DNA from 4 places in the Streptomyces sp. NBC_00461 genome. Region 1 is predicted to be linked to each of the others. Evidence: riboswitches for the same ligand, from Rfam matches in the RefSeq annotation. Region 1 holds a riboswitch; each other region holds the start of a gene.
The links. A riboswitch is a leader RNA that binds a small molecule or an ion and turns the genes downstream of it on or off. The one in region 1 is predicted to bind cyclic di-AMP.
Positions count from the first base shown of each region.

Region 2: it holds a riboswitch for cyclic di-AMP, as region 1 does, so the genes downstream of both, OG870_RS39200 (M23 family metallopeptidase) here and OG870_RS19130 (transglycosylase family protein) in region 1, are expected to answer to the same signal.
Region 3: it holds a riboswitch for cyclic di-AMP, as region 1 does, so the genes downstream of both, OG870_RS28655 (C40 family peptidase) here and OG870_RS19130 (transglycosylase family protein) in region 1, are expected to answer to the same signal.
Region 4: it holds a riboswitch for cyclic di-AMP, as region 1 does, so the genes downstream of both, OG870_RS33835 (M23 family metallopeptidase) here and OG870_RS19130 (transglycosylase family protein) in region 1, are expected to answer to the same signal.

Region 1 covers NZ_CP107902.1:4,087,734-4,095,570, reverse strand. The annotation lists gene OG870_RS19145 (nucleoside triphosphate pyrophosphohydrolase) at 48-1,061, shown strand; gene OG870_RS19140 (cytochrome P450 family protein) at 1,026-2,264, opposite strand; gene OG870_RS19135 (LysM peptidoglycan-binding domain-containing protein) at 2,470-3,444, shown strand; cyclic di-AMP (ydaO/yuaA leader) riboswitch at 3,640-3,825, shown strand; gene OG870_RS19130 (transglycosylase family protein) at 3,829-4,512, shown strand; gene eno (phosphopyruvate hydratase) at 4,797-6,083, shown strand; gene OG870_RS19120 (FtsB family cell division protein) at 6,196-6,672, shown strand; gene OG870_RS19115 (DUF501 domain-containing protein) at 6,697-7,227, shown strand; gene OG870_RS19110 (Ppx/GppA phosphatase family protein) at 7,417-7,837, shown strand, end outside.
Region 2 covers NZ_CP107902.1:8,459,920-8,467,756, forward strand. The annotation lists gene OG870_RS39190 (tyrosine-protein phosphatase) at 1-37, opposite strand, end outside; gene OG870_RS39195 (alpha-galactosidase) at 207-2,285, shown strand; cyclic di-AMP (ydaO/yuaA leader) riboswitch at 2,662-2,831, shown strand; gene OG870_RS39200 (M23 family metallopeptidase) at 2,834-3,739, shown strand; gene OG870_RS39205 (SGNH/GDSL hydrolase family protein) at 4,070-4,855, shown strand; gene OG870_RS39210 (TetR/AcrR family transcriptional regulator) at 4,946-5,566, opposite strand; gene OG870_RS39215 (glutamate dehydrogenase) at 5,792-6,970, opposite strand; gene OG870_RS39220 (MBL fold metallo-hydrolase) at 7,500-7,837, shown strand, end outside.
Region 3 covers NZ_CP107902.1:6,081,739-6,089,575, reverse strand. The annotation lists gene pcrA (DNA helicase PcrA) at 1-2,199, opposite strand, end outside; gene OG870_RS28660 (ScyD/ScyE family protein) at 2,286-3,389, opposite strand; cyclic di-AMP (ydaO/yuaA leader) riboswitch at 3,669-3,820, shown strand; gene OG870_RS28655 (C40 family peptidase) at 3,829-4,983, shown strand; gene OG870_RS28650 (tellurite resistance/C4-dicarboxylate transporter family protein) at 5,083-6,057, shown strand; gene OG870_RS28645 (hypothetical protein) at 6,035-6,388, opposite strand; gene OG870_RS28640 (C40 family peptidase) at 6,859-7,837, shown strand, end outside.
Region 4 covers NZ_CP107902.1:7,256,404-7,264,240, reverse strand. The annotation lists gene OG870_RS33850 (bifunctional acetate--CoA ligase family protein/GNAT family N-acetyltransferase) at 1-2,403, opposite strand, end outside; gene OG870_RS33845 (HPr family phosphocarrier protein) at 2,613-2,894, shown strand; gene OG870_RS33840 (GntR family transcriptional regulator) at 3,034-3,729, opposite strand; gene OG870_RS33835 (M23 family metallopeptidase) at 3,919-4,683, opposite strand; cyclic di-AMP (ydaO/yuaA leader) riboswitch at 4,696-4,858, opposite strand; gene OG870_RS33830 (M16 family metallopeptidase) at 5,060-6,448, opposite strand; gene OG870_RS33825 (M16 family metallopeptidase) at 6,445-7,837, opposite strand, start outside.

The sequences.
Region 1 (7,837 bases):
TGTGGATAACTTCGGGGGCCGTCGGCGCGGTGCGTTACGTTCGGATCGTGAACGCAACCAGCTCCGCAGAGTCCGACCCCGGCCGCATCGTCCTGCTCACCACCAGCCACCGTGTCGCGCCCGGCCTGCTGTCCTGGCCGGCCTGGCAGGCACTGCACGCCGCCGACCGCGTGCTGTGCGCGGACGCCGCCCACCCGCAGCTGCCGTATCTGCGGGAGGCGGGCACAGCGGTCGACGAGGCCGCCCCCGCCGCCGAGGAACTGGTCGACGCGTGTGCGGGCGGGCGGACGGTCGTCGTGGTCGCGACGGGCGAGGGCGAGTCGGCCCTGACCGACGGACTGGCCCGTCTCGCCGGCTCCGGACGCGTGCACATGCCGGAGCTGGAGCTGCTCCCCGCCTCCTACGACCTCCCCGGCGCCCGTCTCCTGGACCTCGTCCAGGTCATGGACCAGATCCGCGCCGAGTGCCCGTGGTCGTCCCAGCAGACCCACAAGGGCCTGGCGAAGTACGGCATCGAGGAGGCGTACGAACTCGTCGAGGCGATCGAGGAGGGCGACCGCGACGAACTGCGCGAGGAACTGGGCGACGTCCTGCTCCAGGTGGTCTTCCACTCCCGTATAGCCGAGGAGGACCTGGAGAGCCCCTTCTCCATCGACGACGTGGCCGCCGGCATCGTCACCAAGCTCATCCACCGCCACCCGCACGTCTTCGGTGACGAGACGGCGTCCACGCCCGAGGAGGTCAAGGAGCACTGGCTGCGCACCAAGGCGGTCGAGAAGCAGCGCACCTCCGTGACGGAGGGCGTCCCCCTCGGCCAGCCGGGACTGGCCCTCGCGTCGAAGCTGGCGTCGCGGGTGCGGACCGCGGGCTTCGAGGTCCCGCTGCCCCGAGCCGAGGGCATCGGCTACGAGTTGCTGGCACTGGCCGTGCGCGCCGAGGCGGAGGGCGTGGACCCGGAGGCGGCCCTGCGGGCGGCGGCCCGGGCCTACCGGGACGCGATCAGACAGACCGAGGACCGGGCCCGCTCAGGCGGCGGCGAACCGCACGGGCAGCTCTCGTAGTCCGCGCATGATGAGGCCGCCCCGCCAGCGGAGGTCGGCGGGGTCGGCGGCGAGTTCGAGGTCGGGCAGGCGGCGCAGCAGGGTTTCGAGGGCGGTGCGGCCTTCGAGGCGGGCCAGGGGGGCGCCGAGGCAGTAGTGGATGCCGTGGCCGTATCCGAGGTGCTGGTTGTCCCGGCGGGTGAGGTCGAGGGTGTCGGGCTCCGAGAAGCGTGCGGGGTCGCGGTCGGCCGCGGCGAGGACGACCAGGACGGGATCGCCGGTGGCGATGCGCTGCCCGCCGACAGTGAGGGGCTCGGTGGCGAAGCGCCAGGTGGCCAGTTCGACAGGGCCGTCGTAGCGGAGCAGCTCCTCTATACCGGTGTCGAGCAGCCCGGTCTCACCGCGGTCGATCGACTCCTGGAGCCGCCCCCGCTGCTCGGGGTTGCGCAACAGCGCGTACGTCCCGTTGCCGATCAGGTTGATGGTGGTTTCGAAGCCGGCGAACAGCAGCACGAAGCACATGGCCGCGGCCTCGTTCTCGGTGAGGTGCTCACCGTGGTCGGAGGCGCGGATGAGGCCCGAGATCAGGTCGTCGCCGAGGTCGCCGCGCTTGCGGTGGATGAGCTCGGCGAGATAGCCGCGGATCTTCTTCACGGAGCGGGCGACGCCACCGCGCGGGCCGCCGCCGTGCCGGATCATCATCCCCGCCCAGTCGCGGAAGTCGTCCTGGTCCTCGCGGGGGACGCCGAGCAGGTCGCAGATCGCGTGGATGGGGAGGGGGAAGGCGAAGTCGTGGATCAGGTCGGCCTCGCCGTTCGGCGCGAACCGGTCGATCAGATCGTCCGTCAACTCCTGCACGCGCGGCGCGAATTCGGCCACCCGGCGCGGAGTGAACGCCGTGGAGACGAGGCGCCGCAGCCGGGTGTGGTCCGGCGGGTCGATGTTGAGCAGATGCGTCATCAGATTGGCGCTGCGCTCGCCCGGGATGCCGGTTTTGCTCTTGCCCTGCGCGTCCTCGGCATGATGGGCGGGGTTCTTCGACAGCCGCCCGTCCGCGAGCGCCTGACGCGCGTCGGCATAGCGGGTCACCAGCCACGCCTCGACCCCGCTGGGAAGCTTCGTCCAGTGGACGGGGGAGTGCTCGCGCAGCCATGCGTAGGCCGGGTAGGGGTCACCGGCGAATTCCCAGGTGAAGAGTTCGGGGGCGGTGTTGGGGACGTTCACAGGACGACCGTATCGGGAGCCGCTGGTGAACGTCCCGCCGCGGCGGACCGGTCAAAGATGACACGCGTTCAACTCCGTGATCTTCACGTGATCTACGCGGCATTAACTTGTGACAAGTGATCGACTGCCGATACGTTCACCCACCAGCGCGGTGCCGAGCACCATGCGCCGCGCCGATCACTGCTGTCTCGCGAAAGGCCCCCGCATGCTCTCCGGGAACGGTCGACACCGTCGCCCCCGTCAGGCTCCGGCACTCCTCGTCGCGGCCGGGGTGACCGGCTCCGCCATCGCCATCCCCCTCCTCGGGGCAGCCTCCGCGCACGCGGCCGACGGCACCACCTGGGACAAGGTGGCGAAGTGCGAGACCGGCGGCGCCTGGAGCGAGAACAGCGGCAACGGGTTCTACGGCGGACTCAAGCTGACCCAGAAGAACTGGGAGAAGTACGGCGGCCTCGACTACGCCCCCAGCGCCGACCTGGCCAGCCGCAGCCAGCAGATAGCCGTCGCCGAGAAGCTCCTGGACGACCAGGGCGTCGGCGCCTTCCACCTCTGCGGACTGACCTCGGGCCTGAACAAGGACTCGGACTCGGCCGACGTCGACACGGGCATTCTGGACGACGGTTCGGGTTCGTCCGATTCCTCTGACTCCTCCGACTCCACCGGTTTGTCCAACTCCTCCGGTAATGGATCCAGTGGGTCCAGTGATTCCTCTTCGTCGGATTCATCCTCCGGTGCGTCGTCCAGCACTTCCCCTTCCGCCTCCGGGGACGCGAAGGACAACTCCACCGAATCCGGCACATCGGCCTCACCCTCCACCTCCCCGTCCGAGACGGCCTCGCGTGACGCACAGCGTCGCGACGGTTCGTCCGCAGATCGGGCAAAGGGTGACGACTCGGGCAATATCCAGGAGGAAGTGGGTTCTTGGAGCCTCGTCGACACCGGCTCGATCGGCACCGGCCGCCATCGCGGCGCCAGCGCCGAGGGGGCCGAAGGGGTCAAGACGGACAGTCGCACGGACGACACGTATACGGTCCACGCCGGCGACACCCTCGCCTCCATCGCCGACTCCCTTGACCTGGACGGCGGGTGGCACGCGCTCTATGCCGAGAACGAGAAGGCTCTCGGTAGCGACCCGAACCGTATCGTCGCCGGTCAGACCCTGCGACTCCCTGCCGAATAGGGCGAAAAACAACGGGAGTTCGCGTCACCTTTCGCTGTGGAATGTCCGGTTTGGTGAAAGTGTGGGATGAGTCTCAGAAGCCCTGATCGTCTTTGAAATTCCCCGGATCGCGTGTCTACGGTCGTCACCGCTCGTCAACACGAGCCCCGGCTGCCGCAACGCCGAATCCTGCCAGCGGCCGTACGGGAACAGTCGTCGCGTAAAGCGCCGTAGGCAGGAGCGGGGGACCCAAGGTAGGCGCCGGGTCCGGCAGTTGAGGCCTCACGGCCTCCGACGCCGGAACCGGCTTGGGGTTAAGCCGCGCACCGGGAGGTGCGTGGCCGGGCAACTCAACCGGCCCGAACCCGACAGCTCACCTCGCAGGCGTCGGTGAGGGGATCCACCATGCTGTTTTCCGGCAAGGGCAAGCACCGTCGTCCGTCCAAGGCCACCCGCGCCGCCGCGATCGCCGGCGTCACCGGTGTCGCCATCGCCGCCCCGCTGATGGCGGCCGGCAGCGCCTCCGCCGCCACCGCCTCCGAGTGGGACGCCGTCGCCCAGTGCGAGTCGGGCGGCAACTGGTCCATCAACACCGGCAACGGCTACTACGGCGGCCTGCAGTTCTCCGCGTCCACCTGGGCCGCGTACGGCGGCACCGCCTACGCCGCGCAGGCCAACCAGGCCTCCAAGTCGGCGCAGATAGCCGTCGCCGAGAAGGTTCTCGCCGCTCAGGGCAAGGGCGCCTGGCCGGTCTGCGGCACGGGCCTGTCCAGCGCCGCCTACAACGGCGCCGGTGCCTCCAGCAGCAACAGCACCGCCAACCGCTCGGCCGACTCGCAGGCCGCCTCCCGCTCCTCCGAGCGCCCGGCCGCGAAGACCGAGAAGAGCCAGAAGACCGTCACCACCCCGACCGGCAAGAAGGTCAAGAAGGGCGACGGCGAGTACAAGGTCGTCAAGGGCGACACCCTCAGCTCGATCGCCGAGAAGCACGGCGTCAAGGGCGGCTGGCAGAAGCTGTTCAAGCTGAACAAGGACATCGTCTCCGACGCCAACCTCATCTACCCGGGCCAGCAGCTGCACCTGAAGTGACGGCCCGCCGGTAGCTGAACCACAGCGCCCGCCCATCCGTGTCCTCCACCATGGAGGACACGTGAGGCCCCCGTCCCCACGGGCTCCCCGCTCCGGTGCGTGTTCCCCCGTACGCACCGGGGCGGGGTTCTTTTTGCGTCCACGCTTTGTTCCGTTCGGAAACAATTTACTCTCGGTTCTGCTCAAGGGATGGTCGGCAGCGTGGCCGATCGGCCGGAGGCGGTTAGGCTCGTCTCGCAGAGCCACTGCGCTACTGCGGTAGCCGCGTCACATTCATGAAGGAGATGCTCGTGCCGTCCATCGACGTCGTCGTAGCCCGGGAAATCCTGGACTCCCGAGGCAACCCCACGGTCGAGGTCGAGGTAGGCCTCGACGACGGCAGCACGGGTCGTGCCGCCGTCCCCTCCGGCGCCTCCACGGGCGCCTTCGAGGCCATCGAGCTGCGCGACGGTGACCCCAACCGCTACCTCGGCAAGGGTGTCGAGAAGGCCGTCCTCGCCGTCATCGAGCAGATCGGCCCGGAGCTCGTCGGCTACGACGCCACCGAGCAGCGCCTGATCGACCAGGCCATGTTCGACCTGGACGCCACCGACAACAAGGGCTCCCTCGGCGCCAACGCCATCCTCGGCGTCTCCCTGGCCGTCGCCCACGCCGCCTCCGAGGCCAGCGACCTCCCGCTCTTCCGCTACCTGGGCGGCCCGAACGCGCACCTGCTGCCCGTTCCGATGATGAACATCCTGAACGGCGGCTCGCACGCCGACTCGAACGTGGACATCCAGGAGTTCATGATCGCCCCGATCGGCGCGGAGTCCTTCTCCGAGGCCCTGCGCTGGGGCGCCGAGGTCTACCACACCCTCAAGAAGGTGCTGAAGACCAAGGGCCTGTCCACCGGCCTCGGCGACGAGGGCGGCTTCGCCCCGAACCTGGAGTCCAACCGCGCCGCGCTCGATCTCATCATCGAGGCCATCAAGCAGGCCGGTTACATCCCCGGCGAGCAGATCGCGCTCGCGCTCGACGTCGCCGCGTCCGAGTTCTACAAGGACGGCAAGTACGAGTTCGAGGGCAAGTCCCGCTCGGCCGCCGAGATGACCGAGTACTACGAGGAGCTCGTCTCCGCGTACCCGCTCGTCTCCATCGAGGACCCGCTGTACGAGGACGACTGGGCCGGCTGGAAGGTCATCACCGACCGGATCGGCGAGAAGGTCCAGATCGTCGGCGACGACCTGTTCGTCACCAACCCGGAGCGCCTGGCCCGCGGCATCGAGGAGGGCACCGCCAACGCCCTGCTCGTCAAGGTGAACCAGATCGGCTCGCTGACCGAGACCCTGGACGCCGTCGAGATGGCCCAGCGCAACGGCTTCAAGTGCATGATGTCCCACCGCTCCGGCGAGACCGAGGACGTCACCATCGCCGACCTCGCGGTCGCGGTGAACTGCGGCCAGATCAAGACCGGCGCCCCGGCCCGCTCGGACCGCGTCGCCAAGTACAACCAGCTGCTGCGCATCGAGGAGATCCTCGACGACGCCGCGGAGTACGCGGGCCGCTCGGCCTTCCCGCGCTTCAAGGTCTGACCTTCCGGGCTGACCCTCCGGGGTCAATCCTTAGCCAGTCGTACGTACGTCCCCGTACCGGTCCCGTACCGTGTGCGGGGACGTACGCGCGTGTGAACGGGAGGCGGGGAACATGGCCGTGAAGGACCGGGACCGGTTCTCCACCGCGACCAGGATCAAGCTGCTCGGCGAGCAGACGGCGGCCCGTGTCTACCGCTCCCAGACCAAGCGCCAGGCCCGCCGCTCGCGCCTCACCGGCCGGGCGGCGCTGCTCGCCCTGGTCCTGTGCTCGCTGGTCGTCGCCCTCGCGTATCCCATAAGGCAGTACGTCTCCCAGCGCTCCGACATCGCCGACCTCCGGCGGCAGAAGGCACAGGCCAAGGAGCGGGTCGAGCAGTTGCGCGACCTGAAGGCACGCTGGCAGGACGACGCGTACGCCGAGCAGCAGATCCGGCTGCGGCTGCACTATGTGATGCCGGGCGAGACGGGTTACGTCGTCATCGACCCGAACGCCGCCAAGCAGTCGCGGGCCGAACTCGGCGCCGCCGACCGCCCCTGGTACACGAACGTCTGGGACGGGGTCGACAAGTCAGACGCCTCCGACCAGTAACCGACAGAGGAATTCAGTACAGGCATGGAAACGCCCCCGCCGCCCACCCCGCGCACCGAGCCCACCGACGCGGACGTCGAGGCCTTCAAGCAGCAGCTAGGGCGGCCGCCGCGCGGGCTGCGCGCCATCGCGCACCGCTGCCCCTGCGGTCAGCCGGACGTCGTCGAGACGGCGCCGCGCCTGCCCGACGGCACGCCCTTCCCGACGACGTACTACCTGACGTGCCCGCGCGCCGCCTCGGCGATCGGCACGCTGGAGGCGAACGGCGTCATGAAGGAGATGACGGAGCGGCTGCAGTCCGATCCGGAACTTGCCGCCGCGTATCGCTCCGCGCATGAGGACTACATCCGGCGCCGGGACGAGATCGAGGTGCTGGAGGGGTTCCCGAGCGCCGGTGGCATGCCGGACCGGGTGAAGTGTCTGCACGTGCTGGTGGGGCACTCTCTGGCCGCGGGGCCTGGCGTGAACCCCCTCGGCGACGAGGCACTGGCGATGCTGCCGGAGTGGTGGCTCAAGGGGCCGTGTGTTGTGCCGCCGGGTGCAGCCGAGGAGTGACCGGTGGTGCCATCGCGTCCCCGGGGCAGCGACCCCCCGGGGCTGCGCCCCCGGACCCCCGATTCGGCCTGAACGGCCTCGTCCTCAAACGCCGGACGGGCTGACGATGCCTGACCGGTGTTCTCAAGTGCCGGTCGGTCTGAAGACACCTGGCCGGCGTTCAAAAGCTCACGCAGAAGGGCTCACACCATGACCCGGGTCGCTGCCATCGACTGCGGTACCAACTCCATCCGTCTCCTCGTCGCCGACGCGGACCCGGACACCGGTGAACTGGTCGATCTGGACCGGCGCATGACCATCGTGCGGCTCGGACAGGGCGTCGACCGGACCGGGCGGCTCGCCCCCGAGGCGCTGGAGCGGACGTTCGCCGCCTGCCGTGAGTACGCCGCGATCATCAAGGAGCACGGCGCCGAGCGACTGCGCTTCGTGGCCACCTCGGCCTCCCGGGATGCCGACAACCGCGACGAGTTCGTGCGCGGCGTGCTCGACATCCTCGGCGTCGAACCCGAGGTCATCTCCGGCGACCAGGAGGCCGAGTTCTCCTTCACCGGCGCGACCAGGGAACTGACGGGCAGCGACCACCTCGCCAAGCCGTATCTCGTCGTGGATA
Region 2 (7,837 bases), 4.4 Mb from region 1:
CCAGCTCCGGCTCGGTCGACGGGATCTGCTGCGTCACGGGGGCTCCTCCCAGTCAGCCAGGCCGACGGGCTCGTCGGCGGGCACGCTTTCGACGATACGACATGGATTCCTCAGGCAATGAGTTGTCCACAGGCGTTGCCGACAGGCCCCGAAGCACTTGATGATGTTGGCCATTGATCGCACCTGTTCGAATGTGTGAGGGCTTGATGCTGGAGATCTCCGCCAACGGCCGTACGTGGCTCCTCTCAGGGCCGACCAGCAGTTACGCCGTCCATCTCACCGAGGGCGACGAACTGCTGCACCTGCACTGGGGCCCCCGGCTCGCGCTCGCCGACGCCGAGGCGCTCGCCGTCCGCCCGCTGCCCGACTACCGGCCCTTCGAGTCGCAGCTCGACGGCCACGAGGAGTACCCGGTCGAGGGCGGCCCCCGCTTCGCGCGGCCCGCCCTGTCGGTGCGCACCGACGAGCGGCGCGGCACCGAGTGGCACTTCGAGGCGTACGAGGCCGACGGCGGAGACGACGGCGAGCTGCGCCTGCGCTTCCGTGACGGCGGGCTCACGCTCACCCTGCACTACCGGATGCGGCACGACGTCGTAGAACGCTGGGTGACTCTCGACAACGAAGGGGCCGCCCTGGAGCTGCTGCGGGCAGACTCCGCCACCTGGACGCTGCCCGAGCGCGAGGACTGGCGGCTGTCCCAGCTGCATGGACGCTGGGCCGCCGAGTCCCGGCTGACCAGTTCTCTTCTCACCTACGGCGAGAAGGTCCTCGGCAGCCGCCGCGGCCACACCGGGCACCAGCATCTGCCCTGGGTCGCACTCGACACCGACGCCACCGAGGAGCGCGGCGAGGTCTACGGCTGCGCGCTCGGCTGGTCGGGCTCCTGGCGGATCGCAGTCGCGCAGCTCGCGGACGCGCGCGTGCAGATCACCGGCGGCGCCGGATACGACGACTCAGGGCTGCTGCGCCTGGACGCGGGGGAGTCGTACGCGACGCCCGTCTTCGCCGGCCTGTGGAGTGACGGCGGCTTCGGCGGCGCGAGCCGCGCCTGGCACGCCTACCAGCGCGCGTACGTCATCCCGGACGCGGACCGGGACCGGCCGGTGCTGTTCAACTCCTGGGAGGCCACCGAGTTCGACATCTCCGAGGAGCAGCAGGGGACACTCGCCCGGCGGGCCGCGGCGATCGGCGTCGAGCTGTTCGTGGTCGACGACGGCTGGTTCGGCAAGCGCACCAGCGACCGGGCCGGACTCGGCGACTGGACCCCCAACCCCGACCGCTTCCCGAACGGCCTGAAGCCGGTCGCGGACTATGTGCACGCCCTCGGCATGCAGTTCGGCATCTGGGTCGAGCCGGAGATGGTCAACCCGGACAGCGAGCTCTATCGCGCCCACCCCGACTGGGTGCAGTTCCAACCGGGACGAAAGCGGACGGAATTCCGCAACCAGCTCGTACTGAACCTGGCCCGGGAGGACGTCCAGGAGTACCTCTGGGGGCAGCTCGACGGGCTCCTCTCCAGTGCCCCGATCGACTACGTCAAGTGGGACTTCAACCGCTGCTTCACCGACGCGGGCTGGCCCGACGACCCCTACCCGCAGCGGCTGTGGATCGACCATGTCCGGGCGCTGTACGGCCTGTTGGATCGGCTGCGCGCGGCCCACCCGGGCGTTGCCTTCGAGTCCTGCTCGGGTGGTGGCGGCCGGATCGACCTCGGGATCCTGGGCCGTACGGACCAGGTGTGGACCTCCGACAACACAGACCCGCTCGACCGGCTCGCCATCCAGCACGGCTTCAGCCAGATCCACCCCGCGCGCGTGATGGCCGCCTGGGTCACCGACAGCCCCAACACCCAGCTCAACGGGAGGGTCAGCTCGCTGCGCTTCCGCTTCGTCAGCTCCATGGCCGGCGTGCTGGGGGTCGGCGGGGACCTCGCCCAGTGGACCGAGGAGGAGCTGGCCGAGGCCGGCGAGTGGGTGGCCCTCTACAAGGAGATCCGTCCGCTCGTGCAGCACGGAGACCTGTACCGGTTGCGGCCTCCGCGGGGCGGGCTCAGTGCGGTGCAGTACGTGCGTGGCGACGAGGCGGTCGTCCTCGCGTGGCTTCAGGCGCAGAGCTACGGGGAACCCGTGCCGGCGCTGCGATTGCAGGGCCTCGACCCGACAGCGTCGTATGAATGCCGCGAAACGGGCGAAGTTCACAGAGGTGCCGTACTCCTGCATCACGGACTGCGCACCGGGTTGCGCGGTGACCTCGACGCGGCAGTTTTCCGCCTGCGTCGCATTTGACCTGTCTGTCCGAAGTGGCATCTTGATTGAACTTCTGCCGCCTTTGGCCATCTTTAGTGCCGTTCGCTCCTCTTCGCTCCCTTGTGTTCTCTTTTACTTCCCTTCATTCCAACTCGCTCCGGAATAGGGGCTCCTGGGCTGAGGGTGCGTGAGGAGCGTCATATTCGTGACCGAACGTGGCGCGTCATGTCCACGTAATTCACTTGCTTTACAAGGGGGTTTGTCCAAAGGGGCGACCTCGGAATTCACACACGGTCACCGGGATTTCTCGCAAGGGATCAACAGAAACGCATTCGCAGGGAACCATCACTTGTCCCTTTGCGTCCCGGTCGCTTACGTTCGCCACCAATCCGGACGGACGCCCAATCCTGCCGCCGCCCGGTGCCCGCACAACTCACCCGTGAACGGCAGGAGCGGGGGACCCACAGGTATCACTGCCTGTTCCGGTCTCCGGAACGGCTTGGGGTAAAGCCGCGTCAAATGCGCGGCCGGGCATCTCCAGCTCGCACCCGACAGCTCACCTCGTAGGCGCCGGAGAGGAATTCGTCATGCCCGCGAAGGGTAAGCACCGCCGCCCGAAGCCCCAGCGCTTCACCCGTTCCATCGCCGTCGCCGGTACCGGTGGCGCCGCACTCGCACTACCGCTCATGGGTGCCACCGGCGCCCATGCCGCAACAACGCAGTCTGTTTCCCAGTCGGTTTCGCAAAAGACCGTCCAGTCCCTTCCGGCCGTGGAGAAGAAGGCGGCCGAGAAGAAGAGCGCCGCGCACCACGCGGGCGTGCGGACCTATTCGGTGCGGGGCGGCGACTACCTTTCGAAGATCGCCGACCAGCAGCACGTCGCCGGCGGCTGGAAGAAGCTCTACTCGGACAACCGCCGGGCCGTCGGCGGCGATCCGTCGCTGATCCACCCGGGCCTGAAGCTCACGCTCGGCAAGAAGGCCACCGCGACCACCAAGTCGTCGTCCCGGCCGTCTTCTTCGTCCGCGCCCAAGGCGTCCTCGTCCTCGAACAAGACGACCGCCACGCAGACCTCCACCGCCACCGGCTTCACCCTCCCGGTGTCGGGCGCCACCATCGGCACCGGCTACCACGTGCCTGGCAGCATGTGGTCCAGCGGGTACCACACCGGCGTCGACTTCGTCGTCCCGACGGGCACCCCGGTCAAGGCCGTCGGTGCGGGCACGGTCGTTTCCGCGGGCTGGGGCGGCGCGTACGGCAACCAGGTCGTCATCAAGCTCGCCGACGGCTACTACGCGCAGTACGGCCACCTCTCCCAGCTCTCCGTCTCGGCCGGCCAGACCGTGACCGAGGGGCAGCAGCTCGGTCTCTCCGGCGCGACCGGCAACGTGACCGGCCCGCACCTGCACTTCGAGATCCGCACCACGCCGGACTACGGCTCCGACGTCGACCCGGTCGCCTACCTCCGATCCAAGGGCGTAGCGGTCGGCTGACCCACCGCCGACCGCTCCCGCGCGGCTTCGCCAGTGCGTGGGGACGCGGCGCCCGTCACGCCGCCGAAGGCCGGACCCCGATCCCCGGGTCCGGCCTTCGGTGCGTCCGGCTACGCCCGGCCACGTCTGGCTCCGCCTCGCCGCCGGTGCCGCCCTGGCCGCGCGGTTCGCCCCTCAACATCCCTGATCGGAGGCTTATTCCGGGCTTGGCCAACACTTAGACGTGGCTTATCTCACCGTCCGTCAACCCTGTATTACGGTCGCGTAGGTCACATTCGAAGGTGAATCATGGTCGATGTGGCAGACGATTCGAAGAGTGACAGCAGATCAGTGATCGGGTCGTACGTTGCGGTGGGGGACAGCTTCACCGAGGGCGTCGGCGATCCCGGCCCCGACGGTGCGATGGTCGGCTGGGCCGACCGGTTCGCGGTGCTTCTCGCGGACCGGAGGCCCGAGGGCGACTTCGGCTACACGAACCTCGCCGTACGCGGCAGACTTCTCGACCAGATCGTGGAGGAGCAGGTCCCGCAAGCCGTCGAGCTCGCCCCGGACTTGGTCTCCTTCTGTGCGGGCGGCAACGACATCATCAGGCCCGGCACCGACCCCGACGAGGTCGCCGAGCGTTTCGAGCGGGCGATCCTCCGGCTCACCGAAGCCGTGGGCACCGTCATGGTGACGACCGGCTTCGACACCCGTAACGTTCCCGTGCTCAAGCACCTGCGCGGCAAGATCGCCACCTACAACGGTCATGTACGGGCCGTCGCCGACCGGTACGGCTGCCCCGTGCTCGACCTGTGGTCCCTGAAGACCGTCCAGGACCGCCGGGCCTGGGACGACGACCGGCTCCACCTCTCGCCCGAGGGGCACACGCGCGTGGCGCTGCGCGCCGGGCAGGTTCTCGGCCTGGAGGTCCCGGCCGACCCGGACCAGCCCTGGCCGCTGCTCCCGCCGCGCGGCACCCTCGATGTCCGGCGGGACGACGTGCACTGGGCGCGCGAGTACCTGGTGCCGTGGATCGGCCGTCGGCTGCGCGGTGAGTCGTCCGGGGATCACGTCACGGCGAAGGGCGCGCTGTCGCCGGACGACATCAAGATGCGGATCGCTTCGGTCGCCTGAGCGCGGTTGCCGGACGGTGGTGTGCGGGTTGCTCGAGGGTGTGAAAGCGGTTCGTCTGCCGGTAGTGAGTCCTCGCCCAGTGCGGCGAGCTCACTGCTCGGAGGTGGTCAACGCCGCCCGCTCCAGGCCCAGTTCCCGCGCCAGCGCCTCCTCCACCCACTCCTGCGCCCGCGCGCGGGACACCGCACCGGCGTACGACGTCATCTGAACGGCGAGCCCGTCCAGCAGGGCCGTCAGTCGCAGAGCCGTACTCTGCGGGTCCGGGCAGCGGAACTCGCCCGCGGCCACGCCCTCAGCTATCACCTCGGCGATCGCAGCTTTCCACTCCCTGTCGAGGTCCCGTGTGACCTCCTGCAGCGCGGGCTCGCGCAGCGCAGCCGCCCAGCCCTCGATCCACAGGCGCCAGCCCTTGGCCTGGCCCGTCGGCGCGTACCAGCGCACGGCCGACCGCAGTCGCCGCAGCGCCGTGGTCCGGCGGCCGAGAAGCTTGCGCAGATGCCCGAGGTCGTCCTCGGCCGCGAACGTGAACGCCGCGGCGACCAGCTTCTCCTTCGTCGAGAAGTGGTACAGCACCAGCGCGTTGCTCACGCCGAGCGCCGAGGCCACGTCGGCGATCCTGACCGCCGCCACGCCCCGCGCCTCGATCTGCCCGATGGCGGCCCGCAGCAGCTCCTCGCGCCGCTCGGCCACGCTCAACCGCACTCTCGCCACGCGGTCACCCTATTCCGTCGCCGCTCACGGTGCCGGGCGAGGTCATTACTTGGCGAGTTCGGCCGGGTACAGATCGGGCCACGTGATCGCCGCATCACGCCTCCCCGCATCCGGCATCCCGCTCAGGGCGGTGGGCCGTTCGGCGGCCATGAAACCGTGGGTTGTCTGAAGGCCTCCCAGAGCCGGGGGTGAACAGAGCCGAGGACAGCGGTTGGCGGCCCGTCGTCAGCGGTACCAGCCGAACCGTTCCGCGATCACCGGCAGCCGGTCCGCGACGATGGCGTGCGCGGCCGCGCGCGGGGTCGTTCCGTCGGCCTCCGCGCGGGCCAGCATCTGCTCGATCAGGGCGCGCATCGAGCGGCGGGTGTGGGCGAACGCCTCGTCCGCGTCCGGGCCGATGTCGCCGAACAGGGTCCACCACCACCAGGCGTTCGTACCGGAGTTGACGACCACGTCGGGCAGCACGGTCACCCCGCGCGCGGCCAGCAGCTCCTCCGCCTCGGGCAGGACGGGCATGTTGGCCGCCTCGACGACCCAACGGGCGCTGATCTGCTCCTGGTTGGCGACATCGATCGCGTACGAGACCGCCGCCGGCACGAGCACCTCCGCCTCGGCCGACAGCCAGGCGTCGCCGGGCAGTTCGCGGTCGTCGGAGCGCAGGACCGTGCGGTCCACGGTGCCGTACGCGTCCCGCGCGGTGAGCAGCGCCTCGACGTCGAGGCCCGCCGGGTTGGCGATCGTGCCCTTGATGTCGGCGACGGCCACGACGGTGAGCCCCGCGCGCGTGAGGAAGCGTGCCGTGGCCCCGCCCATCGTGCCCAGCCCCTGCACGGCGACCCGCGCCCGCGCATACGGCACGCCCGCCCGGTCCAGGGCCGCCAGCGCCGACTCGGCGACCCCGCAGCCGCCGGCCAGCTCGTCCAGGCCGATGCCGTCCACCTCCACCGCGAACGCGTCCGCGAGCCGCCGCCGCGCCGTCGCCTCGTCGTCCAACAGCGGATACACGGCCTGGATGGACGACACAAGACCCGCTTCCACGGCCGCCCGGTCCACCAGGTCCTGGGTGAGCCCGAGATCCTCTCCGGTGGTCCAGAGGCTCTCGATGTACGGCTTCATGGCGCGCAGGTAGCGCACCAGGAGTGTGTACGCCCCCGGGTCCTGGGGATCGCAGTCGATGCCTCCCTTGGCGCCTCCGAGGGGGACGTAGCGGCCCTCGGGGTTGTAATGCAGCGCCTCTTTCATGGTCATGCCGCGGGCGAGCCCGGCGACCTCGTCCAGGGTGCAGCCCTCGCGCATGCGCAGCCCGCCGCTGGAGACGCCGCGCACCAGCCGGTCGACGACCAGGAAACCCTGGCGGCCGGTGAGGTGATCGGTCCACGTGAGCGACATCAGGGGGGCGGTCATGCGATCTCCTCGCGGATGGTGATCAGGGTGGAAGGTCCGAGGGTGTCGAGGGCCCAGGTGACGCGTGCGCTCGCATGCGAGGAGATCCGCCCACGCGGCCGCTACCCCGGCGACGGCGAGCTGCAGTTGAGGTCGGACATGGTGCCTCCATCAGGCCGTGGGGGTTGCTCACCGACTGACGACTACCGAATCGTACTGAATGCTCATTCAGTATCGGAAGCGGGGGCACTCCCTGTCAACGTGCTGAACGGATCATCAGAAGCCTCCGGTGCGCATCGTGAAGGGAATGGACGACGGCGGTCCGCGGTTCACCAAGCGGCGGGCCCGGGTTCCTGCGGGAGGTGGGCGCGGTGGCGTGCGGGGTGAGCCGGGAGAGCGGCACGGGACCTCTACTTCTACTTCGTAGAGGTCGTTGGTTGTCGCATCTTTGGGCTTTCCTTGGAAAGTGGCCGCCGAGCCCGGACGACACAGGTGTTGTCGGAGGCGCCGACCATAATGGAATGCCTCACCCACTCCACCTGGAGGTACCGTGTCCGGTTTCCGTTCCCTGAGCTCCGGGCTCCGCGCGCTGCAGCCCGCGGCCTTCGGCGCGGACCCGAGCGGTGAGCGCCTTGCGCGCATCCGTAGATCGCCCCACTTCAAGGACGGGGTCTTCCAGAATCCCGGGGGTACCGCCCGGACGCGGCCCTCCGGTTCGGCGGTCGACTTCGCGAAGGTCTTCTTCGACAAGGACGAGCGACCCCGGCGTGCCCCCAAGGGCACGGTGCCGGTGCACCCCACGACGCTCGCCGACATCGCCAGGCCGCCCGTCACTGGGCTGCGGCTGACCTGGATGGGGCACTCCAGTGTGCTCGCCGAGATCGACGG
Region 3 (7,837 bases), 2.0 Mb from region 1:
CCGCTTCCAGTCGACATGCTGCGCCGGAATCTCCTCCAGGAACCGCGAGGGCGGGTTGTACGAGGGCTGGCCCCATGCGCTGCGCAGGGACGACCGCGTCAGATACAGCCGTTCACGCGCGCGCGTGATGCCCACGTACGCGAGCCGCCGCTCCTCCTCCAGCTCCTTCGTCTGACCGAGGGCGCGCATGTGCGGGAAGACGCCGTCCTCCATGCCGGTGAGGAAGACGACCGGGAACTCAAGGCCCTTGGCGGTGTGCAGGGTCATCAACGTGATGACCCCGGAGCCGTCCTCGTCCTCGTCCGGAATCTGGTCCGAGTCGGCGACCAGCGCGACGCGCTCCAGGAAGCCGGCGAGCGAGCCGGGCTCCTCGCCCTCGCCGGACTCCTGCTCGAACTCCAGGGCCACGGCGGCGAGTTCCTGGAGGTTCTCGATCCGGGTCTCGTCCTGCGGGTCAGTGGAGGCCTGCAACTCGGCGAGATAGCCGGTCCGTTCGAGGATCGCCTCCAGGACGGTCGCCGGGCCGACGCCCGACTCGACGATCGTCCGGAGATCCTCCATCAGCGTGTTGAACTTCTTGACGGCGTTCGCCGACCGGGCGGCCATGCCGTACGCCTCGTCGACGCGCTTGAGCGCCTGCGGGAAGCTGATCTTCTCGCGCTGGGACAGGGCGTCGATCATGGCCTCCGCGCGGTCGCCGATGCCGCGCTTGGGCACGTTCAGGATCCGGCGCAGCGGCACCGAGTCCTCCGGGTTGGCCAGCACCCGCAGGTAGGCCAGGACGTCCCGGACCTCCTTGCGCTCGTAGAAGCGGACGCCGCCGACGACCTTGTAGGGCAGGCCGACGCGGATGAAGACCTCTTCGAAGACGCGGGACTGGGCGTTCGTGCGGTAGAAGAGGGCGACGTCGCCCGCCTTCGCGTCGCCCGCGTCCGTGAGGCGGTCTATCTCGTCGGCGACGAACTGGGCCTCGTCGTGCTCGGTGTCGGCGACGTAGCCGGTGATGCGCGCGCCCGCGCCCGCGTTGGTCCACAGGTTCTTGGGGCGGCGCGACTCGTTGCGCTCGATGACCGCGTTGGCCGCGGAGAGGATCGTCTGCGTGGAGCGGTAGTTCTGCTCCAGGAGGATCGTCGTCGCGTCCGGGTAGTCCTCCTCGAACTGGAGGATGTTGCGGATCGTCGCGCCGCGGAAGGCGTAGATCGACTGGTCGGCGTCGCCCACGACACACAGTTCGGCGGGTGGGAGGTCGTACTCGTTGGGCGGTACGTCAGCTTCGTCGGCGCGCTGCGCGGTGCCCACGAGTTCCCGTACGAGCGCGTACTGGGCGTGGTTGGTGTCCTGGTACTCGTCGACCAGGACGTGGCGGAAGCGGCGGCGGTAGTGCTCGGCGACGTCCGGGAAGGCGCGCAGCAGGTTGACCGTCGTCATGATCAGGTCGTCGAAGTCGAGGGCGTTCGCCTCGCGCAGCCGCGACTGGTACATGGCGTAGGCCTGGGCGAGGGTCTTCTCGAAACCGTCCGTGGCCTGGGCGGCGAAGTCCTCCTCGTCGATCAGCTCGTTCTTCAGGTTCGAGATCTTGGCGCTGAAGGACTTCGGCGGATAGCGCTTGGGGTCGAGGTCCAGGTCGCGGCAGACCAGGGCCATCAGGCGCTTGCTGTCGGCGGCGTCGTAGATCGAGAAGGAGGAGGTGAAGCCGAGCTTCTTCGACTCCCTGCGCAGGATGCGCACGCACGCGCTGTGGAAGGTCATCACCCACATCGCGTTGGCGCGCGGGCCGACGAGCTGCTCGACGCGCTCCTTCATCTCGCCCGCGGCCTTGTTGGTGAAGGTGATCGCGAGGATCTGGCCCGGGTGCACGTTCCGCTCGCCCAGGAGGTGGGCGATGCGGTGGGTGAGGACGCGGGTCTTGCCGGAGCCGGCGCCCGCCACGATGAGCAGCGGGGTGCCTGAGTGGACGACGGCCGCGCGCTGGTTCTCGTTCAGCCCGTCCAGGAGTGCGGCGGCGTCGATCGCCGGGCGCGGGGCGCCGTCGCGGTAGTAGGCGTCCCGGTCCGGGGGCGCGTCGAACTTCCCGCCGAACAGATCGTCCGGAACGGGCTCCGGCAGGTGATCGTCCTCGGGCGGCGGCGGGGATTCTTCCTCGTGGCCGCGGGGGGCCTTGAGATCCGCCAGGAAGCTGTCGTCAAAGAGGCTGCTCATCGCCTTCCGAGTCTAGGGTGCCCCACTGACAGCCCGCCGCCGCCCCGAGAACTTCCGCCGAATCGGGGGTCTCGTGGGCCTCGGTCTCAGAAGCCGCGGATCTTCCAGATCTGGCCGCCCTGCGTCTTCCTGCCCTCCAGGACCGTGCCGTCACGGTCCGCGACCGACCAGGCCGAGACGTAGACCGTGCCGCCCCGCGGGTCGACGGCCACGCCTGCCGGGAAGGGCACCTTCACGTCCGTACGCCTGGCGCCCGAGACCTTGGTCACGACTCCGGCGAAGAGCCGGCTGACGTACAGGTCGCCCCGTTTGTTGAAACCGATGCCCGTGATCGCGCCGAAGCCGGGCTTCCAGCCGAGGATCTTTCCGCTCCAAGGGTCGACCTGCCACGCGCGCGCGGTGGGCTTCGCGGGCTCGCCGTTCAGCTCGCCGACGTAGAGGTTGCCGTCCGGGCCGAGGGCCAGGGAGGCGGGGACGGCCTCGTGCTTGTCGTGGTCCCTGAAGACCGTGAACTGGCGGGCCCTGCCGCTCCTGGACACCACGATCAGGTCGTTGCCGGCCGCGTCCGCGACGATCCCGCGGCCGTCGGGGAGGGCCGGGACGGCGTACGGGTTGGAGTCGACGGCCGTCTTGTGCGGGTTGTACTTCAGTTCCACGGCGGAGATGTCGGCGGCGATCCTCGCCCTGCCACGGTCGATCGACAGCAGCTTGCCGAGCTTGTTCCAGGGCGGGGCAGTGGGCACACCGGCCTCCGGCGGGGCCCGGGTCTCCACACCCCAGACACTGCCGTGGCGGGCCGAGACGCCGTTCAGGCCGACCGCGAAGCCGCCGTCGGGCGCACCGGCCGAGGACGGGCCGTCGACCAGGCGGTGGTGCTTCCAGGCGTCCCCCTCCCGGAAGACCTTGCTGACCGCCGCCGTCAGGCCGATGCAGGTAGGGCCCTCGGGTCCCTCGCCGAGGCACTTCTTTCCGCCGCGGCCGGCCTCGGCGACGTACAGACGGCCGTGGTCGTAGGAGAGCCGGCGCGGATGGTCGAGGCCCTTGGCGATCACGCGGATCACCGGCTTGCCGTCAAAGTGCCCGCCGGAGGCGCTCGCGGGTGCGATGCCCGCGGTGGCGGCCAGGGCGACCGATGCGCCGATGTGCCGATGTGCCGATGTGCCGATGACGAGTGCTGCACGCTTTGTCATGGTCGTACCCCCTCACCCGCCGCGGCATCTGACCGCGGCTGGCTGGAAGTTAGCGCCAGGAAGCGGGCGCATGCCGCCAGCCCGGTCAAAATACGTATAAATCTACGCAGATCATTCCGTAAGGACCACGTTGCGCGACGTCCTGACCCAAGGTCACGAAAACGTATCGGGCATATCGAACATCAACCTTCACACGGGCCACACGAGTTGGCTACCGTTCCGAGCAGGCCGCACGACACCCACCGGCGAACGTCGCCGGGCCGCGCAGCCTCCGCCGAGTCCGGTGTGCCGCCGCGCATCCGGAGCCGGGGACCCACCGATCCCGGGGTGAATCGGTCCGACTCCCATCCGGGGGCGGACCATAGGGCAACCCTTCCGAACCACCCGCCCGAACCCGACAGCTAACTCGGTAGGCGGAACGTGGAAGGAGTCGCCTCCCTTGGCGTCGCACCGTAAGTCACGCCCCGCTGTAACGCGCGTAGCAGGCATACGCACCCCCGCTCTCGCCACGGCCGCCCTCACCTCCGTGGCCCTGCTGTCCCAGTCGGCCAATGCCGCCCCCGCCACCGACGGGCAGCCCAGTCTCGAGGAGGTCGAGAAGAAGGTCGACGACCTCTACCGCCAGGCGGAGTCGGCCACCGAGAAGTACAACGCGGCCAAAGAGAAGACCACGACGCAGCGCAAGCGCGTCGACACCCTCCTCGACGATGTCGCCCAGCGCGCCCAGAAGCTCAACGCGGAGCGGGAGGAACTCGGTTCCTACGCCGCCGCCCAGTACCGGACCGGCGCAGCCGCACCCGACACGGCGACCTTCCTGCTCGCCGACTCGCCGCAGGACTACTTCGACCAGACGCAGCTGATGGGCCGGCTGACCTCCCGCCAGAAGAGCGCGGTCGACGACTACTTCACCGAGCAGTCCGCGACGATGAAGAAGCGGCAGGAGGCCTCCAAGAGCCTTCAGACGCTCACCGAGACACAGAGCGACCTGCAGACGGCCAAGTCCACGGTGCAGGCGAAGCTCTCCGGCGCGCGCGAGCTGCTGTCGAAGCTGACCGCCGAGGAGAAGGCGCGTCTCGCGGCGATCCAGCGGAAGAAGGAGCAGGAGGCCGCGCGCAAGGCGGCGGAGCTGGCCGAGCGACAGGCGGCCGAGCAGAAGGCCAAGGAGGAGGCCTCGGCCGGCGGGAGCGGTTCCTCCGCGGACTCGGGCAGCACCTCCGGCACCGGCTCCTCGTACGCCACGAAGGCCGAGAAGACGCTCGCCTTCGCCCGTGCGCAGATCGGCAAGCCGTACGTCTGGGGCGCCACCGGCCCCGGCTCCTACGACTGCTCCGGCCTCACCCAGGCCGCCTGGAAGGCCGCCGGCGTCAGCCTCCCGCGCACCACCTACGACCAGGTGAACGCCGGCACCACCGTCCCCCTGGCCGACGCACAGCCGGGCGACCTGATCTTCTTCTACGACGACATCAGCCACGTCGGCATCTACATCGGCAACGGCATGATGATCCACGCCCCGAAGCCCGGTGCGTACGTCCGCGAGGAGTCGGTCTACTACGGCGGCGAATCGATCATCCACAGCGTGGTGCGGCCGGCCTGAGGCACCCGGGAGCGGGGCACGCGCGCGTGCAGGTGTTTTTGGACCCACGCGCGCGTGCCCCGCGCCCCCGGGGCGGCAGGGCTCCCTAGGCTCGGCCCCATGTCCGCCTCCTCCGCTTTCCGCGCCTGGTGGGCGCAGCGTCCGCCGGCGGCCGGGGCCGCCGTGATGGCGACCGGCATCGTGTCGGTCGGGCTGCATCTGACGGGGTACGAGGTGGTGTCGCGGATCGCCCTGGTCCTGGCCTGTGTCGCCTGGGTGGGGATGGCCGCGGACTTCGCCGTGCGTCTGGTGCGGGACCGGGAGAAGTGGCTGGCGGAGGCGCGGACACCGGACTCGCTCACCGCCGTCGCGGCGACCGCCGTCCTCGGGACCCGGTTCTCCGCCCTCGGATGGCAGGCCCTCGCCGAGGCCCTGCTCGCGCTGGCGACCGTGCTGTGGCCCGTGCTGCTCGTCGACGTCGTACGGCACTGGTGGCATCGCATGCCGGGCTCGGTGTTCCTGTGTTGCGTGGCCACACAAGGGCTCGCGGTGCTCGGCGCCACGCTCGCCGCAGCCGAGACGACGGCATGGCTCGCGCACGCGGCACTCGTGCTGTTCTGGCTCGGGCTCGTGCTCTACGGCTTCGCGCTGACCCGCTTCGACCTGCGGCAGCTCACTCAGGGCCACGGGGACCACTGGGTGGCGGGCGGTGCGCTCGCCATCTCGGCGCTCGCCGGATCGAGGCTTCTCACCGCGGACAGCGCACGCCTGTACCTGTGGAACGACGACGACCGCGGCGTCCTGCGCGCCGTCACCGTCGCGCTGCTCGTGCTCGACATCGCCTGGTGCGCCGTACTGCTGGTCGCGGAGGTGGTCCGGCCGCGGCTCGGCTACGACGCGCGCCGCTGGGCGACCGTGTTCCCGATCGGGATGACGGCGGCGGCCGTGCTGTCCGCCTCCGCCGCCCTCGACGTCCCGTGGCTCAAGGGGCCCGGGCAGGTGCTGCTGTGGATCGCCGTGGCGGCATGGGTGGCCGTCGCCGCGGGGGCCGTCACCTCGGCCCGCGTCGGCATCAGGTCCACAGCACCGCGATGAAGATGTTCGCCGTGGTGAGCAGGCCCACCACCCCGAACATGCTCTTGTCGACCGTCTCGTCGTCCCGCTTCACATAGACCAGGCCGAGGATCACGACCAGCAGGGCCAGTTTCAGGCCGATCTTGACGGTGTTGACGTGATGGCCGTCGGCCTGGTTGAGGCCGACCAGGATCGCGCCGGTGACCAGCATCGTCAGCGCCCCGTGCAGCATGCCGGGGACGAAGCGGGCCGTGCCCTGCCCCATCGCCTTCATCTGGGTGAGGAAGCCGCCGAGCAGCGCGGCGATGCCGATGATGTGCAGGCCGACGAAGAGATGGATGAGTACGTCCATGAGGCCGGAGCTTAAACAGGGGCTCACGGGGCGTCCGACACCGCCCCGCCCTTCACCTCGTGGACCGTGCATATATGCGGGGCGGCGGCTCATAGCAGCTCGCCATCTGCCGGGGCCCCAGAACCGTCACTTCGGTCAGCGCACCGCGTGAAGTCGACGGCAGGGGCTGCGGATCACGGACGTATACGGTCACCCGGCGATCCGCCCGCGGCACTTCCGCACATCGCGTTACCGAGCCGACACCGTCAGGTTTAGCGTCCTCCACCAGGTGGCCGGCTCCCCACCGCCGCCCGGGCCAGGGGCGGCAGTCGGACACCACCGCCGAGAAGGTCCGGCGGCGGACCGTTCCCCCTGTGCGGGCCGCCGCCGGACGCGTAAGCCGCTCGGAACGAGTCAGAACAAGGCGGAACAGAGCGGACAGGACGAACAAGGCGGAACACGGCGGTTCTACGAAAGGACGTGCAGTCCACGTGGCAGCGCACCGCAAGCCCAGCCGGCGCTCGCTCAGCGGCAGTTCGGCCCGGACCGCGTTCACGATCGCCCTGGCGGGTGCGGCGACCGCGACCGGCTTCGACGGGACCGGGCACGCCGAACCGGAGCTGACTCCCGCGCAGGTCAAGGCGAAGGCGGACAAGCTGTACCAGGAGGCGGAGGCCGTCACCGAGAAGTACAACGGGGCGAAGGAGAAGGCGGACGCCGCCGAGCAACGGCTGTCGACGCTGCGGGACGAGGCGGCACGCAAGACGGACAGGCTCAACTCGGCGCGGGACGCGCTGGGTTCGATGGCCGCGGCGCAGTACCGCGACGGCGGCCTCGACCCGGCGCTGCAACTCGCGTTGTCCAACGACCCGGACCGCTACCTCGAGGGAGCCGAGTTCGCCGACCGGGCGGGCACCCGGCAGGCGGCGGCCGTCGCGGGCGTACGGAAACAGCTGCGGGAGATCGAGCAGCTGCGCGGGGCCGCGCGCATCGAGCTGACCGCGCTCAAGTCCCGGCAGGCGGAGCTGAAGCGGGACAAGAAGACGATCACCGGGAAGCTGGCAGCGGCACGGCGGCTGCTGGCTCGGGTCCCGGCCGCGGAACGCGCTCGGCTCGGCCTCGGCGAGGACGCAGGCACGCGCGCGTCACGGTCCGGCCCGGGCACCCGGGTCGGCCTGGAAACGCCCGGTTCCGCGACGGCCGAGGCGCCCGGCTCCCGTGCCGCGGCCGCCGTCTCGTACGCCTACGCCAAACTCGGCAGCCCCTATGTGTGGGGCGCGACCGGCCCGGACTCCTTCGACTGCTCGGGCCTCGTCCAGGCCGCCTACCGCTCGGCGGGCATCTCCCTGCCCCGCACGACCTACGCCCAGATCGGCTCGGGCAGGCGTGTCTCCCGCTCCGAACTGGCCCCGGGCGACCTCGTGTTCTTCTACTCCGGCATCAGCCATGTCGGCATCTACGTCGGCAACG
Region 4 (7,837 bases), 3.2 Mb from region 1:
CTCCTCCGGCTTCCCGAAGAGTTCGGTCAACTCCGCGTACGCCCGCCGCAGTTGCTCCTCGTCCGCGAGATCCAGCCGTACGCCGCCCAGGTCGGCACGGTGCCGCAGGTGCGGGGCGGTGGCCTTGAGGGCGACGGGGTAGCCGATGCCGGCGGCGGCCCGCGCGGCGTCGTCAGGGGTGAAGGCGGGAACCGCCTCGCGTACGGCGATGCCGTACCGCCCGAGCAGGTCGCGGGTCTCCGCGGTGCCGAGCGTGAGGCCCTGCCCGCGCGCGAGCATGCCGCCGATGAGCCGGGCGGCGCCCTTCTCGTCGATGTCCTCGTACTCGGGCACCTTGCCGGGCTCGGCCGCTTCCCGCCGCCACTGGGCGTAGTGCACGGCCTCGGCGAGGGCGCGGACGGCGCGCTCGGCGGCGGGGTAGGCGGGGATGAGGCGGGGGCCGGTGTCGGGGGCGGTGGGTTGCGGTGCCCGTACCGGGGCGGGCAGTTGTTGCGAGGGGCGGAGCCGGCGGGTGCCGGAGGCCGCGGTGTCGGGCTGCGGTGCGGTGCTCGTCGCGGCCGACAGCGCCTCCGCGAGCCCGCCGAGCTCCACGTGCACCACCAGCACGGGCTTTCCGGGGACCGCCTCCGCGGCCGATCGCAGCGCCTCCGCCAGTTCGGCGTCCCCGGGCGATCCCTCGCCGATCGCCGGGATGGCCGTCACCACCACCGCGTCGCACGAGTCGTCCCCGAGGGCGCGCGACAGGGCGGCGTGGAAGTCGCCCGCCGAGGCCGCCGTCGTCAGGTCCAGCGGTCGCGCGGGCCTGAGTCCCTCGGAGAGACACGCGTCGTACGTCAGCAGCCCCAGCGACTCGGAGTTCCCGAGGATCGCCACCCGCGGCCCCGCCGGCAGCGGCTGCCGGGCGAGCAGCAGCCCCGCGTCGACCAGCTCGGTGATGGTGTCCACGCGGATCACGCCGGCCTGCCTGAGCAGCGCGGACACGGTCGTGTGCGGCAGCCGTGTCGCCCGTACGGCATGTCCCTGGGGGGCGCTGCCGGCGCCCTGGACCACGACCAGCGGCTTCGCCGCCGCCGTCCGCCGGGCGAGGCGGGTGAACTTGCGGGGGTTGCCGATGGACTCCAGGTACATGAGGACGACATCGGTGTCCGGGTCGTCGTACCAGTACTGGATCACGTCGTTGCCGGACACGTCCGCGCGGTTGCCGGAGGACACGAAGGTGGACACGCCCGTGACGCCCGTGACTCCCCCGCCGCGGCGCTGCAGCCGGGACAGCAGCGCGATGCCGATGGCGCCGGACTGTGCGAACAGCCCGATCCGGCCGGGGCGGGGCATCTCGGGGGCGAGCGAGGCGTTCAGCCGTACGTCGGAGGAGGTGTTGATGACCCCGAAGGCGTTCGGTCCGATGATGCGCATGCCGTACGTGCGCGCGTGCCGCACGAGTTCGCGCTGGCGCTCGCGTCCTTCGGGCCCGCTCTCGGCGTACCCGGCGGAGATGACGACGAGCCCCTGCACACCGTGCTCGCCGCACTCGGTGACCACCTCGGGGACCTGCTCGGCCGGCACGGCGACGACCGCGAGGTCGACGGGCCCGTCGATGTCCCGCACCGAACGGTGCGCCGGGACGCCGTCGAGTTCTTTGACGTCTTCGGGAAGTGCCTTGTTCACGGCGTGGAGCGACCCGGTGAAGCCGGCGTCGCGGATGTTGTCGAGGATGCCGCGGCCCACGCCTCCCGGCGTGCGCCCGGTGCCGACGACGGCGACCGAGCCCGGCACGAGCAGCCGCCGTACGGACCGCGCCTCGGCGCGCTGCTCCCGGGCGCGCTGTACCGCGAGGGAGCGGTCGGTGGGTTCGAGGTCGAACTCCAGGCGTACGACGCCGTCCTCGAAGCTGCGCTTCTGGGTGTAGCCCGCGTCCGTGAACACCTTGATCATCTTGACGTTGGCGGGCAGCACCTCGGCGGCGAAGCGGCGGATGGCGCGCTCGCGGGCGACGGCGGCGATGTGCTCCAGGAGGGCGGACGCGACACCGCGCCCCTGGTGGGCGTCCTGGACGAGGAAGGCCACCTCGGCCTCGTCGGCCGGCACCGACGCGGGCATGCCATCGGCGCCGATGCGGTCGTAGCGTACGGTGGCGATGAACTCGCCGCCGACCGTGGCCGCGAGTCCCACCCGGTCCACAAAGTCGTGGTGCGTGAAGCGGTGGACGTCCTTGGCGGACAGGCGAGGGTAGGGCGCGAAGAAGCGGTAGTACTTCGACTCGTCCGACACCTGCTCGTAGAAGCTGACCAGGCGCTCGGCGTCATCAACGGTGATGGGGCGGATGCGCGCGGTGCCGCCGTCGCGCAGCACCACGTCGGCCTCCCAGTGCGCGGGGTACTCGTGCCGGTCCGGCGAGGTCTGCATGGGCCCCAGAGTACGGCTCGCGTCCGACAACGGCGCGAGGCAGTCTGTGGAGAACACGGCAGTCCGCGGAGAACTGAACAAGGACGCAAGTCGGGCCGAGGCCGCGGTCCGACGACCCGCCCCGGACGGGACGAAGGACCGCTCCGGACATGCTTCACGTTGTGGGAAACTGGTCTAGACAACCCTGAGACTCTGAAGGGCAGCATCACATGGCTGAGCGCCGCGTCAACGTCGGCTGGGCCGAGGGCCTCCACGCCCGCCCCGCATCCATCTTCGTCCGGGCCACCACGGCCGCAGGTATCCCCGTGACGATCGCCAAGGCCGACGGCAACCCCGTCAACGCGGCCTCCATGCTGGCCGTCCTGGGCCTGGGCGCCCAGGGTGGCGAGGAGATCGTCCTCGCCTCCGACGCCGAGGGTGCGGACGCCGCACTCGACCGTCTGGCCAAGCTGGTCTCCGAAGGTCTCGAGGAGCTCCCCGAGACCGTCTGATCACGGCACCGCAGAAGGGCTCGTCCGAATTACCGGGCGAGCCCTTCGCATTTCTTGTTCCGAGACCGTGGAATTCTCGATCGCGGGCAGCATCGATAAACCCCCGCGAATTCTCTTGTCTTTGTATACGGCGCCCGTGTTAATGACGCAGGCTCGACATGTTTACGGCATGTTGCGAGTTCCTCACACGGTCGGCGCGATCGGCACCGGGGGCGAATCGCAGCCGGTGCACCCCGCTGGAACGCTCGGTGTGCAGCGTCGTGACCGCCCGCGCGCGCTCGCTGTCGCCGCGGGCCACGGCGTCGACGATCGCGCCGTGCTCCGCCCAGGACTCCACGGGGTCGGCGGGCGCCTCCACGGCGTACATCCAGGCGATCTTGTGGCGCAGCTGGGTCAGCATCGAAGTCAGCGCGGGGCTGCCGGAGGCCTGGGCGAGCGTCTCGTGGAACCAGTTCCCCAGGGAGCGCAGATCCTCGCTGTTGCCCCTCCTGGCCCGCTCCTGGCCCAGTCTCACCAGGCCGCGCAGGACCTTGAGATGGGCCTCGGTGCGCCGCTGGGCGGCCCGTGAGGCACCGAGCGGCTCCAGGAGCATGCGCATCTCCAGCAGGTCGGCGGCCTCCTGCTCGGTCGGTTCCGCCACGCAGGCGCCCGCGTGCCGTCGGGTCACCACGAAGCCCTCGGCCTCCAGCGTGCGCAGGGCCTCGCGGACGGGAACGCGCGAGACGCCGTAGCGGCGGGCCAGAACTTCCTCGGTGAGGCGGCCGCCACGCTCGTGGACACCGGCGACGATGTCGTCCCGGATCGCCGTGCACACCGAGTGCGCCGGAATACGCATGACCGACCTCCGACTTAATCCCCGTGAAACGTCGATGATTGACGTGTGTTCCGTGACTCTATTGCACAGAGCCGGAATTTCCGACGGGAGGCCGGAATCCATGGATATTTTTTGGACAGCAGGGCTACGGAAAACGGCGAAACCCCGGCTGGTGGAGCCGGGGTTTCGCCGTTGTCCTGCGATCCGTCGTCAGACGTTCACGCCGTGCGAGCGCAGGTAGGCGACGGGGTCGATGTCCGAGCCGTACTCGGCGGTCGTACGGGCCTCGAAGTGCAGGTGCGGTCCGGTGGTGTTGCCGGTCGCGCCGGAGACGCCTATCTGCTGCCCCGGGGTGACCGTCTGGCCCACCGAGACACCGATGGACGACAGGTGGCCGTACTGGGTGTACATGCCGTCGTGCATCCTGATCACTATCTGGTTGCCGTAGGCGCCGCCCCAGCCGGTCTCGACGACGGTGCCGGCGCCGACCGCGTGGACGGTCGTGCCGCTCGCGGCGTGGAAGTCGATGCCCGTGTGGCTGCCGGAGGACCACAGGGAGCCGCCGGTCTTGTAGCCCGTCGAGACGTACGAGTTCGAGATCGGCGCGACGAAGGTGTTGAGGCGCTTGCGCTCTGCCTCGCGCGCGGCGCGCTCCTTGGCCTCGCGCTCCGCCTCGGCCTTCGCGGCGGCCTTCTTGCGCGCCGCCTCCAGGGCCGCCTTCTTGCGGGCGGCCTCCTCGGCGGCCTGCTTCTGGGCGTCGGCCTGGGCGTCGATCTTGTCGGCGATCGTGTCGCCGATGGTGATGACAGGGTTGAGGCCGGTCTGCTCGACGGAGCTCTCGGCGGCGAGGGCCGGAGCGGCCTGGGCGCCGACGACGCCGGTGGCGGCGAGAGCCGCGACCCCTGCGGCGCGGGTGGTGGTGCGGTGCATCCGCGTGGGACGACGGTGCTTCCCGGTGGCGCGCGTGAACGCCATGTGGTGGCTGTTCCTTTCCTTCCCTCTCGCCTACCGGGTTAGCTGACGGGTTCGGAGCAGGAAGGTCTCCTACGGACCCCCTCGCTGGGCGCGGGCGTCCGATTCACCCCAGGGACTGCGGTGGGTCCCCGGCTCCCCTGGCTCGCGCCATAGGGGGACTCGGCGATGACTGTCCGGTGCCGCGGATGCGGCGCTGTGCCTGACGGACAGACCGGATGACGCTAAGCGGGGCGACTTTCAATTCCCAAACGGATCACGCGTTTTGTAGTGCATGCCACAGGTCAGACAGGCAACCTCTCCCCCAATTCGGACATTAGGGGGCCCTGGTGACTCATCAGTCACCAGGGCCCCCACGCGCGTGGCGCCGACCGGTCCTCTACTCGGCTGCCACGACGGTGACTTCGCCGATCCCCAGGGCCTCGACGGGCTCCTTGATCTCGGCCGCGTCACCGACGAGGACGGTCACCAGACGGTCCACGGGGAAGGCGCTGACGGCCGCCGCGGTGGCCTCCACGGTGCCGGTGGCGGCGAGCTGCTGGTACAGCGTCGCCTGGTAGTCGTCCGGCAGGTGCTGCTCGACCTGGTCGGCCAGCGTGCTCGCCACGGCCGCCGCGGTCTCGTACTTCAGCGGCGCCACCCCGACGAGGTTCTGTACGGCGACATCGCGCTCGGCGTCGGTGAGGCCGCCCTCGGCGAGCGTGCGCAGCACCTTCCAAAGGTCGTCGAGCGCCGGGCCGGTGTTCGGGGTGTCGACGGAGCCGCTGATCGCGAGCATCGCGGCGCCGGAGCCGTCCGGGGCGGACCTGAGGACCTGGCCGAACGCGCGCACACCGTAGGTGTAGCCCTTCTCCTCGCGCAGGACGCGGTCCAGACGGGAGGTGAGGGTGCCGCCCAGGCAGTACGTACCGAGCACCTGCGCGGGCCACACACGGTCGTGCCGGTCGCGGCCGACGCGTCCGATGAGCAGCTGCGTCTGGACCGAGCCGGGACGGTCCACGATGATCACGCGCCCGGTGTCGTCGGCGGTGATCGGCGGTACCGGACGGGACTCGCCCCCGGAGCCCGTCCAGGCGCCCAGGGTCTCGCCGAGCAGCGCGTCCAGGTCGATGCCGGTGAGGTCGCCGACGACGACGGCGGTGGCCGTGGCGGGCCTGACGTGCCGGTCGTAGAAGGCGCGTACGGCCGCCGAGTCGATCTTCTCGACGGTCTCCTCGGTGCCCTGGCGCGGGCGCGACATGCGCGAGGTCGCCGGGAACAGCTCCTTGGAGAGCTCCTTGGCGGCTCGGCGGGAGGGGTTGGCCAGCTCGTGCGGGATCTCGTCCAGGCGGTTGCGGACCAGCCGCTCGATCTCGCTGTCGGCGAAGGCGGGTGCCCTGAGGGCGTCGGCGAGCAGACCGAGCGCCTTGGCGAGGCGGGAGGCCGGCACTTCGAGGCTCAGGCGCAGACCCGGGTGGTCGGCGTGCGCGTCGAGGGTGGCGCCGCAGCGCTCCAGTTCGGCGGCGAAGTCCTCGGCGGAGTGCTTGTCGGTGCCCTCGGAGAAGGCCCGCGCCATGATCGTGGCGACGCCTTCGAAACCGGCCGGCTCGGCCTCCAGGGGCGCGGCCAGGAGCACCTCTACGGCGACGACCTGCTGGCCGGGGCGGTGGCAGCGCAGGACGGTCAGGCCGTTGCCGAGCGCGCCGCGCTCCGGGGCGGGGAAGGCCCAGGGCCTTGCCTCGCCGGCCTGGGGCTGCGGGTGGAACTCCATCGTGGTGAGCTCGGTCACTTGGCCGCCTCCGTGGTGTCGTCGCCGGCCTCGATCGTGGCTTCGGCCTCGGGGTCCTGCGGGGGATCGGCGTCCTCGGCGGTCTCTCCCGCGACGGGCTCGTAGACGAGCACCGCGCGGTTGTCGGGCCGCAGGCGGGCCTTGGCGACCTCCTGGACCTCCTGGGGTGTCACTTCCAGGACGCGCTGGACGGCGGTGAGGGCGAGCTGCGGGTCGCCGAACAGGACGGCGTAACGGCACAGTTCGTCGGCGCGGCCCGCGACCGTGCCGAGCCGGTCGAGCCACTCGCGCTCCAACTGGGCCTGCGCGCGCTCCATTTCCTCGGCGGTGGGGCCCTCCTCGGCGAACCGGGCGAGCTCCTCGTCGATCGCGGTCTCGATGACCGGCACCTCGTAGTCACCGGAGGTCTTCACGTCCAGCCAGCCCAGGGAGGGCGCTCCGGCCAGCCGCAGCAGGCCGAAGTTGGCCGCGACGGCCGTACGGTCGCGCCGTACGAGACGGTTGTAGAGGCGGGAGGACTCGCCGCCGCCGAGGACGGTGAGTGCCAGGTCGGCGGCGTCCGCCTCGCGCGTGCCGTCGTGCGGCAGCCGGTAGGCCGCCATTAGGGCGCGCGCGGGCACCTCCTCCTTCACGACCTCGCGCAGCTGGCTGCCGATGATCTCGGGCAGCGAACCGTCCCGGGGTGCGGGCTTGCCGTCGTGCGAGGCGATGGACCCGAAGTACCTCTCGACCCAGGCGAGCGTCTGCTCCGGGTCGATGTCGCCGACGACCGACAGGACCGCGTTGCCCGGCGCGTAGTACGTGCGGAAGAACGCGCGCGCGTCCTCCAGGGTCGCCGCGTCCAGGTCGGCCATCGAGCCGATCGGGGTGTGGTGGTAGGGGTGGCCCTCGGGGTAGGCGAGGGCGGTGAGCTTCTCGAACGCCGTGCCGTAGGGCACGTTGTCGTAGCGCTGACGGCGCTCGTTCTTGACGACGTCCCGCTGGTTCTCCATGGACTCGTCGTCGAGGGCGGCGAGCAGGGAACCCATGCGGTCGGCCTCCAGCCAGAGGGCGAGCTCCAGCTGGTGGGTGGGCATGGTCTCGAAGTAGTTGGTGCGCTCGAAGCTGGTGGTGCCGTTGAGCGAGCCGCCCGCTCCCTGCACCAGCTCGAAGTGCCCGTTCCCCGTGACCTGTCCCGAACCCTGGAACATCAGGTGCTCGAAAAGGTGAGCCAGGCCGGTGCGTCCCTTGACTTCGTGGCGTGAGCCGACGTCGTACCAGAGGCAGACCGCCGCGACCGGGGTCAGGTGGTCCTCGGAGAGCACCACGCGCAGGCCGTTGGCCAGGCGGTGCTCGGTCGCAGTCAGGCCCCCGGTGCCTGCCTGGTCTGTGGCCGTGTGACCCATGGGC